DNA from 3 places in the Thauera sp. AutoDN2 genome. Region 3 is predicted to be linked to each of the others. Evidence: predicted binding sites of a transcription regulator. Region 3 holds the regulator's gene; each other region holds the start of a gene.
The links. Region 3 encodes FliA, which starts transcription of late flagellar genes. Its sites were predicted from a motif close to CTAAAGTTNNNNNNNNNNNNGCCGNTA; they were not measured.
Positions count from the first base shown of each region.

Region 1: the regulator FliA is predicted to act here: its motif matches at 1,747-1,773, upstream of motA (flagellar motor stator protein MotA).
Region 2: the regulator FliA is predicted to act here: its motif matches at 1,831-1,857, upstream of ACPT9U_RS09910 (flagellin).

Region 1 is NZ_JBNCAR010000030.1:14,174-17,449, reverse strand. Features, by position in the region: gene motB (flagellar motor protein MotB) at 1-758, opposite strand, end outside; gene motA (flagellar motor stator protein MotA) at 834-1,688, opposite strand; gene flhC (flagellar transcriptional regulator FlhC) at 1,933-2,511, opposite strand; gene flhD (flagellar transcriptional regulator FlhD) at 2,522-2,839, opposite strand; gene ACPT9U_RS14240 (sensor domain-containing diguanylate cyclase) at 2,981-3,276, opposite strand, start outside.
Region 2 is NZ_JBNCAR010000014.1:70,257-73,532, reverse strand. Features, by position in the region: gene ACPT9U_RS09910 (flagellin) at 172-1,656, opposite strand; partial or broken gene cysD (sulfate adenylyltransferase subunit CysD) at 2,032-2,943, shown strand; gene cysN (sulfate adenylyltransferase subunit CysN) at 2,943-3,276, shown strand, end outside.
Region 3 is NZ_JBNCAR010000008.1:46,779-50,054, forward strand. Features, by position in the region: gene motD (flagellar motor protein MotD) at 33-872, opposite strand; gene ACPT9U_RS06860 (flagellar motor protein) at 889-1,629, opposite strand; gene ACPT9U_RS06865 (RNA polymerase sigma factor FliA) at 1,663-2,433, opposite strand; gene ACPT9U_RS06870 (MinD/ParA family ATP-binding protein) at 2,547-3,276, opposite strand, start outside.

The DNA of each region.
Region 1 (3,276 bases), on a different contig from region 3:
GATTCGAGCCCTCCGGCAACGAGTTCGCGCCGCGCGGCGTTCGCACGGTTGGACGACAGTTCCCAGTTCGAGAACCCTCGCTCCCCGCCCGCATATTGCGCCGAGTCGGTATGCCCGGACATGCTCAGGCGGTTCTCCACGTCGTTCAGGGCCTTCGCAATCTCGCGCAGCAGTTCGCGCGTATAGGGCCGCAACTCTGCGCTCGCGGTCGTGAACATCGGCCGGTTCTGCGCGTCGATGAGCTGAATGCGCAGGCCGTCCTTGATGATATCGAGCAGGATCTGGTTCTTGAACTGGCGCAAGGTCGGGTTGGCCTCGATGATGGCCTCAAGCTTGCCCTTCAGGTCGATCAGCTGCGCCCGCTCGCGCCGCGCCGCGGCCTCGACCGCCCCATCCGCCCCATGCTTCGCGCGCGATGGCGCCGCGTCGATGTTGATCGAGCGCGTGTTTGGCGTGTCACCGCGCCGTACCTGCCCCACCTTGCGCGACAGATCCTCGCCACCACCCTGGATGATGCTGGAGCTGTCGCCGGTGCCCTCGCCCCCCTGCATCGCGACCTTGAGCGGATTCTGGAAGTAGTCGGCGATCCCCTCCAGATCGCCCTGCGCTGTCGAGCCGAGCAGCCACATCAGCAGGAAGAAGGCCATCATCGCCGTGACAAAGTCCGCATACGCGATCTTCCATGCACCACCGTGGTGGCCCCCGCCGCCCTTCTTGATGCGCTTGACGACGATTGGCTGCTGGGTATCGTCGCTCACGGCATGCTCCCGGACGAGGCCTCGGTCGTCGGCCGCTCAGCGGCGCGAAGGAGTGTTCGGTACGCGGCCATCGGCTCAACCCTTGCGGCTCTTGATTTCCTGCTCGAGCTCGAGGAACCCCGGACGATCGGACGCGTAGAGCACCTTGCGGCCGAACTCCACCGCGACCTGCGGCGCATAGCCGTTCATGCTCGCAAGCAGCACCACCTTGATGACCTGGTAGATCTTGCCGCTTTCCTCCACCTTCTGCTCCAGCTGGCTGGCGATCGGCGCCACGAAACCGTACGAAAGCAGAATGCCGAGGAAGGTACCAACGAGCGCGCCGCCGATCATCTTGCCCAGCACCGCTGGCGGCTGGCCGACCGAACCCATCACGTTCACCACGCCCATCACCGCGACCACGATACCGAACGCCGGAAGCGCATCAGCCACCTTGGCGACGATATGCGGCGCCTGGTGCGCCTCCTGGTGGTGGGTCTCGATCTCCATGTCCATCAGGTTCTCGATCTCGAAGGCGTTGAGGTTGCCGCCCACCATCATGCGCAGGTAGTCGGTCATGAACTCGACGGCATGGTGATCCGCAGCCACGCTCGGGTACTTGGCAAAGATCGGGCTGGATTCGGGATTCTCGATGTCGTTCTCGATCGACATCAGGCCTTCCTTTCTTACCTTGGCGAGAATCTCGAACAGCAGCGAGAGCAGATCGACGTAGAGCGCCTTGTTGTACTTCGAGCCCTTGACGGCCAGCGACAGCGAGCCAAGCGTTGCCTTGACCGCCTTGGGCCCGTTGCCGGCAACGAAACCGCCGATCATCAGGCCGATGATGGCGAGGTACTCCATCGGCACCCAGAGCGCGGCGAGGCTGCCGTGCACCGCGTAGGTGCCGAGCGAGGCTGCGAGGATGATGACGTAACCAATGATCAGGAACACCGCTTACTCCATGGAAAGGGCCCGGTGCGCGGAAGGGCCGATCGGTCTCTGACGGCAGTAACGACCGTACTGGACGGAACTTGAGCGTCCCGCCCGATCCCGTTACGCGGCACGAACGATACGCGGAGCAGGCGTCGCTGCGCCACCGGATGACGCAACGCCACAACGAACAAGGGCCGCCTGTCTCCAGTGCGGCCCATATCGGTATTCGCGGCCCGGCGCCGCGACATGCAGTGCAGCCCCGTCAGGCGGTCTCGACCTGCTTCGCCGATTGACGTGTGCGCGAAACCGCCTTGCGGGTACCGACCTTCTTGCGCGAGGAACCTGCGCGCGAGGGCATGTTGCACAGCCCGCACACGTAGTCCTGGACCGGATCATGCGCATGCGCAACGAACTGTCCACCGCAACAGGTGCAGGCCGCGCTTTGCAGCAGATCCGCATCGAAGAAGCGCACCAGCGTCCACGCCCGCGTCAGGCTGAGCACAGGCTCCATCGCCGTGCTCTCGATGTGGTCAAGATAAAGGTGATAGGCCTTGAGGGTCGCTTCCAGCCCCTGCACGCCGCCACGCCCGGTAAAGAAGCGGTGGTAGCTCATGAACAGCGAGGAGTGCACGTTCGGCTGCCAGGTCATGAACCAGTCGGTGGAGAAAGGCAGCATACCCTTGGGGGGCGATGCGCCGCGCACTTCCTTGTAGATCTTCAGCAGCTTCTCACGGCTCAGGCGGGTTTCGACCTCGAGCATCTGCATGCGTGCGCCGAGTTGCACCATCTCCACCGCGCGGCGGACGTCCTCAGCTTCCTCGATGACACTCTTGTTCTTCATTACCGACTCCTCATGGCGTCTCTCCAGCTGCCCGCCCTGCGGCCAGAATCGCGGCATGCAGGCTTGCGCTGGTGGCGTCGCGCCCCTCGCCCGACATCAGCCGGGCGATCTGCGCGTCATCGAAGCGAAAGCAGGGGATCAGGGTCTGCGAGGACGCCATCCGAACCAGCTTCGCTGCCGACATGGATTCGATCAGGTCGGCCAGTTCATCACCGATCCCGAGCCGGAACAGCGCCGTCGCCCTGTCGCTGCGCAACATCTGCTGCGCGAGCATGAGGTAGGCGAGATTCAACTCGCGGATTTCGGCCTGAAAATCTGGTCGCTCCATCACTTCCTATCCCGTTCAGGGACGAATGGCCCCGAACTTAAAGTACTTTCTGAGCAACAGCAAGTAACAAAGTCACGATTCGCGCCCGATCGTGCTCCTTGACTGTCGCTCGCCAGCAACATCCGCAGTTCCACCGGCCGATCAAACCTGGGTGGCCGCAGCCGGCTGCCGCTCGCGCTGCGGCGCAACGACCCGGTCGCGGCCGTGCTGCTTCGCGCGGATCGCGCCACGGTCCGCGCATTGGACGAGCGCCTCCGGGGTACTCATGTCGACGGTCCGCTCCGCCACGCCTACGCTTACGCTCAAGTTCAGCTTCGGCATGTCGGACGCCAGCACAGTCGCCCGCACGGACTCGCATACCCGCTGAGCCATGGCACAGGCAGCGGGAAGATCTGCATCCAGGCACAGCACGAGGAACTCGTCCCCCCCGGTACGAC
Region 2 (3,276 bases), on a different contig from region 3:
AACTTCGATAGAACTGGGAAATCCGTGCTTCTATCTATGATGGATTTCGGGAATCGCGAGTATATTCGGGGTTGCAAGCGCTGTGCGTCAAGTCGAATTGTAAAGCCCCTCGGCATGAAAATAAGGCCCGTGCGAACGGGCCTTCTTTGATAAGTTGCGCAGGTGCTCGGATCAACCCTGTAGCAACGATAGAACCTGCTGCGGCAGCGCATTGGCCTGGGATAGCATCGCCGTACCTGCCTGCTGCAGGATCTGCGCGCGGGTCAGGTTCGCGGTCTCGGCCGCGAAATCGGTATCCCGAATCCGGGAGCGCGATGCCGACAGGTTTTCAGACGAGATCTGCAGGTTTGCGATAGTGGTTTCAAATCGGGACTGGAGGGCGCCGAACTTGGCGCGCTGCCCGTTGACCGCTGCGAGTGCGGAGTCGACCATCGCTAGCGTTCGCTGCGCAGAATCGACCGAGCTCACATCCAGATCGCTGACCTTCTGCAACTGACCTGCGGCTGCCGTTGCGGTGAAGAAATCGGTCGTGTTTGCAGCAGCAACGCTGAAGGATTTTTCGGAGTCGAGGATCAGTTGGCCTGTGGCGACTGCGGTCGCTCCTGCGGCTGTCGAGGTGCCGCCGACGGTCGCGGTCGCCGAGCCGCTCGCCGCGTTCGCGATGGTGATGTTTTCGCCGCTTGCATTCAGTAGCGTGATGCCATTGCCAGCATCGTTGACGCGGGCAGTAACGCCGGTCTTGGAGGCGATATCGTTGAAGGAATTCACGGCGGATGCCAAGCCGTCCTTATCCACCGCAGCGCCCAAGGTGAAGGAGACGGTAACTGCAGTCGAGTTGTCGGAGGTGAGGTCGAACTTGTACGACGTGTTGGCCGCCATCGCGGTCACGTCGATCTCGGTCTTGGCCGAGGCCTTGACGCCAGTAGTGCCGGTCTGACCGTTGATCAGTTCAGCCGCTTTCTTCGCGGAATCTCCCCCGGTGATCGTGACTGCGGCCGAACCGGTGGCGCCGCTGATGGTGATTGCACCGCCGGCGACACGGCTGGTTGCCGCCGCGTTGGAGGCGATCGCGTTTGCGGTGCTGCCCGTGGTGAGGTCGCCCTTGGCGCCTGCGTCCGCGGCCACCGTAGAGCCAATCCGGTAGTTGCCGTACTGGTTGGTGGAGAAGTTTGCGGTCGTCGCTGAAATCGACTGACCTGCGTTGGCGCCGACTTGAAAGGTTGCGGTGCCGAAGGTGCCGTCGAGCAGCTTGGAGCCGTTGAATTCGGTCGTTTTGGCGATGCGGTCGAGTTCGGCCGTGAGCTGATTCACCTCGGCATTCAGCGCCTGACGGTCGGACGCGGAGTTGGTAGCGTTTGAGGACTGCACCGCCAGTTCGCGGATGCGCTGCAGCACATCACCCGCGGATTGCAAGGCGCCTTCAGCCGTCTGTGCAAGCGAGATGCCGTCGTTGGCGTTGCGCCGGGCCTGATCCTGTCCGCGGATCTGCGAAGTCATGCGCTCCGAAATCGCCAGACCCGCCGCGTCGTCCTTTGCGCTGTTGATGCGCAGACCCGAGGACAGGCGCTGCAGCGAGGTCGCGAGCGAGCCGGCTGAGGTATTCAGGTTGCGCTGCGCATTGAGCGACTGAACGTTGGTGTTGATGACTTGAGCCATGATTGATCTCCGAGGGTGTCCGTTGCGTTTTGCAGTACGGCCAGCGTTGTCGGAATGCCAGATCCGGGGCAGAACGTGGTCGTGCTTGGCAGTCTCTTAGCGAATATCGTGCCAAGCAGACGAGACCGATTCTAGTGGGGCGGCGAGGCGCGCAAAGGCCGGAAAATGCCGGTTTATTGGTGCCAATTCGGCAAACCTTGCCGGTCTTGCCGCGTTGAGCGTGGGATATTGCCGGTGGCTGAACGCTTGTACCGCAGGGCAAAGTGGTGCGGGTGGTAAGCGATGAGGTGTGGGATGTGGCCGTGGATGCCCTGCGTACGCAGCTTTGGATGTAAGAGGTAGGCTACGGGGTGCGACGCTCGCAAGTCCGCAGCAAAGTCCATCATGAACGGGTACTTGCACATGAAGATTATCGAATCCGAATCTATAGAAATCATCCGCGAGGCAGTGGCGACTGCGCGCAACCCGGTGATGATGTACTCCGTCGGCAAGGACAGCTCGGTCATGCTGCACTTGGCCCGCAAGGCCTTCTACCCTGGTCCGCCGCCGTTTCCGCTGCTGCATGTGGACACCGGCTGGAAGTTTGCCGCCATGTACGCGCACCGCGATCGCATGGTGAAGGAGTCGGGTATGGAACTGATCACCCACACCAACCCGCAAGGGTTGACCGAGGGCGTAGGGCCGTTCTCGCACGGCAGCAACTACCATACCGATGTGATGAAAACCCAGGCTCTCAAACAGGCCTTGGATGCTCACGGCTTTGACGTGGTATTCGGAGGGGCGCGCCGCGACGAGGAAAAGTCCCGCGCCAAGGAGCGCGTGTTCAGCTTTCGCGCACCAGGCCACCGCTGGGACCCGAAGGCGCAGCGCCCAGAGCTGTGGAGCCTTTACAACACCCGCATCCAACCGGATGAAACCATCCGTGTGTTTCCGATCAGCAACTGGACGGAGTTGGATATCTGGCAGTACATCCACGAGGAAAGCATCCCCATCGTGCCCTTGTACCTGGCTGCTGAGCGCCCGGTGGTTCAACGCGGGGGGCAGTGGATCATGGTGGACGACGAGCGCTTTCCTTTTGCGCCGGATGAGCAGGTGGAAATGCGTAAGGTGCGTTTCCGTACCCTGGGCTGCTGGCCGCTGACTGCTGCGATCGAGAGCGGTGCAGACACGCTTGAAGCGGTGATTGCCGAAACCTTCAACGCCCGCAGTTCAGAGCGACAAGGCCGGCTGATTGATTCGGATGTGCCAGGTTCCATGGAAAAGAAGAAGCAGGAGGGCTACTTCTGATGAGTACCCTCAAAGCACAAGACATCGCCGCGTTTCTGGATGGCCAGCGTAACAAGGAAACACTGCGCTTCATCACCTGCGGAAGTGTGGACGACGGCAAGAGCACGCTGATCGGCCGCCTGCTGTTCGAGAGCAAGGCGATCTTCGACGACCAACTCGCCAGCTTGGAGAGTGATTCGAAAAAGTATGGCACCCAAGGCGAAAGGATGGACCTGGCGCTGCTGGTGGATGGCCTGCAGGCCGAGCGTGAGCAAGGTATCACCATCGACGTGGCCTACCGCTTCTTCGCCACCGACCGACGCCGTTTCATTGTGGCTGACACCCCGGGCCATG
Region 3 (3,276 bases):
TACAGTGGGATGGGCAACCGCCTTGGTCAGGGTCAGCCCTCCGGATTGCCTGGCAGGATCGACCGGATCGGGTCGTCCGGAGGGATCGTGGTCGGGCCCGGCTCCGGCAGAAGGTCTGCGGTGCGCGACTCGATCAGCACGGTGACGCGCCGGTTGCGGCTACGCCCTTCGTCGCTGGCATTGTCCGCAACCGGGCGCTGGTCGGCATAGCCGGCTGCGGTGAGGCGGTCGGGCGCCACGCCGTTGTCGATGAAGAGCCTCGCCACGGTGGAGGCGCGCACCGCCGAGAGTTCCCAGTTCGAGGGGAAGCGGAAAGTATTGATGGGCACGTTGTCGGTATGCCCTTCGACCGTGATCGGAAATCCAGCAGGCGCCAGGACCTGCGCCACGGCCTGCAGCGCCGAGGCCGCCTGCGCGCCAAGCACGGCTTCGCCCGCGCCAAAGAGCAGGCTGGCGTTGATCTCGACGCTCACGCCGAAGGCACCCTCGGTGACATTCACCTGCCCCGACTGGGTCAGGGGCGACAGCACGCGACGGATCTCTTCCGCCATGTCGCGCATCTGCCGGGCAACCTCGCGACGACGCTGCTCGACCACCTCCTCGGTCGCGGGCGGACCTGCCTGAGTGATCGGCCTTGTCGGCATCAGGCTGGTGGTGGGCAGAATCACCTGCTCGCCGCTTTCATTGACGGTGACATTGCGGAAAGCCTGCACCATGGAATCGGAGAGCACCCGGTACTTGCCTTCATTCACCGAGGACAGCGAGTACATCACGACGAAGAACGCGAACAGCAGGGTGATGAAGTCGGCATAGGAGACGAGCCAGCGCTCGTGGTTCTCATGCTCTTCTTCGTGTCTGCGCCTGCGCCTCATGTCCGTTGTGTCCGCGTCAGACCACGTAGCCCTGCATGCGGCTGGCGACGATGCGCGGGTTGTCGCCATTGGCGATCCCGATCAGCCCGTCGACGAACATCTCGCGCTGCGTGGTGAGCATCGCGATGTGGGCGGTCAGCTTCTTGGCGATGGGCAGGAACACCAGGTTCGCGAAACCGACGCCGTAGATCGTGGCGACGAAAGCCACCGCGATGCCTGCACCGAGGCGCGAGGGATCGGAGAGGTTCTCCATCACATGGATCAGACCCATCACGGCGCCCAGGATGCCGATGGTGGGCGCGTAGCCGCCGGCCGCCTCCCAGATGCGGGCACACTGCCGCATCTGCGCCTCGCGCACGCCGATCTCCACCTCCAGCAACTCACGCAGGCGCTGCGGGTCGATGCCATCGACGAGTAGTTGCAGACCCTTGCGCATGAAGGGATCGCTCAGTCCATCGACCTGGCGCTCCAGATTCAGCAAGCCCTCCTTGCGTGCGGCGTGACTCCAGCCCGACACCTGTTCGATCACGGCCTGCTGATCGACCGCGGGCGGAACGAACACCCAGCGCACCATGCGCATGCCATCGACGAAGGTACGCAGGGGACTCTGCAGCATCACTGCGCCAAGGGTGCCGCCGACCACGATCAGAAAGGCCGTGGGCTGGAACAGCGACGACAGATGCCCGCCTTCGAGCATCTGCCCGAGCACGATCGCGGCGAGACCGAGGGCGAGGCCGAAAAGGCTGGTCTTATCCATGATCGGGTCTGGCCGTCAGCACAGCATGCATGATCAGTTCGCCGCTTTCTGCTTCGGGGGACGCCCCCGCCGGCGTGCCGCTGGCCGCCCTGCCCCGCCTTCGAAGATGGATGCGCGCAGGCGTGCGACGGCCTGGCTGTGCAACTGACAGACGCGGGATTCGGTCACTCCGAGCACTTCGCCGATCTCGCGCAGGTTGAGCTCTTCGTCGTAATACAGGGCCATCACCATCTGCTCGCGCTCGGGCAGATGCTCGATCGCGCCGACCAGTCGCCGGCGCATGTCCGCGTCCTCGAGCAAACTGAGCGGGTTGGCGTCGTCCTGGGCCAGATGGCGATCGAGGTAGTCATCGCTCTCCTCCCGGTTGAAATCCTCGAAGTAGACGAGCTGGTGCCCACGCGCGTCCTGCAGCATGCGCTGGTAGTCGTCCAGCGACATTTCGAGCGCTTCGGCGAGTTCGGACTCGGTGGGCGAGCGGCCGCACTGCTGCTCCAGTTCATGGATCGCTGCCTCGATCCGGCGCATGTCTCGACGCAGGCTGCGCGGCAGCCAGTCATTGTCACGCAGGCCGTCCAGCATTGCGCCGCGGATGCGCTGCACCGCGTACGTCTCGAACTGGGCGCCCAGTCCGTGCTCGTAACGGCCCAGGGCATCGAGCAGCCCCATCATCCCGTTCTGGATCAGGTCATCCACGTCCACGCTCGCAGGCAGCTTCGCCATGAGCTGGAAGGCAATGCGCTTCACGAGGGGGGCATAGGCCTCGACCAGGCTCGCCTTGTCGAGATTACCGTTTGCGTCGTACATCCACTGGGCCTGTATGGTCTTGCGGCGCGGGCTCCGGAGCCCACCGCTTCCGGTCATTGGAGGCCCTAATTGTCCGGCAGCGCCGACGGCATTACCAGCGGGATATTTCACACTCATGGACCGACCCGCCTGGCAATCCGTGTTCCGGACACGCTGCGAGCTGCAGCAAGGCCGGCCACTCGGCGCAGGAAGGCAGCCCCGGCTTCGGGCTGGGACAATTCCAGTGGCTGGCGCAGCCCGGCGGCGATGTCATCGCGCTCGAGTTCACCCAGCCAGGCAAGGGGAACGCCTACATGGCGAACCACCAGCGCCTCGAGACTGCGGAAGAACGCCGCCGCATCAGCGCGCCCGCGTGCACCGCACACGGCGACATGCACGGAACCGGCGCCCGCCGCGGCGAGGCCCTTGATGCTCCGGTAGGCGTCAGTCGCGCCGCTTGCACTCGCCTCGGCCACGACCAGCCGGCGCGGTGCAGCCTGCACGAAGGGGGACGGCTCGGCCACCGACTCCGCCGCTGCATGCACGAGCACGAAGCTCGCATGGCGGTGCAGGATACGCAGCGCCTCGACCAGGCAGGCCCTGCGCGCCTCATCGAGCAAGGGCAGCGCCAGCGCGGCCGCGGCCACAGGCACGCGCCCGACCAGCCCGGGGACCGTCTGGAGGATGCCCGAGAGCCGGGTGCGGCCATCGAGCAATTGCAGTAAGTCGGTACCCTCGCTCACGCCGAGCGCGTCGGCCAGGGTGTCGCTGCCTTCGGCTTCGTCAAGGATGACCACGCGCTCCGCACGTCCAGCGATGCGGTGCGCAGCCAGCACGGCATTCTGGGTCCGCGTCCTGCCGCCC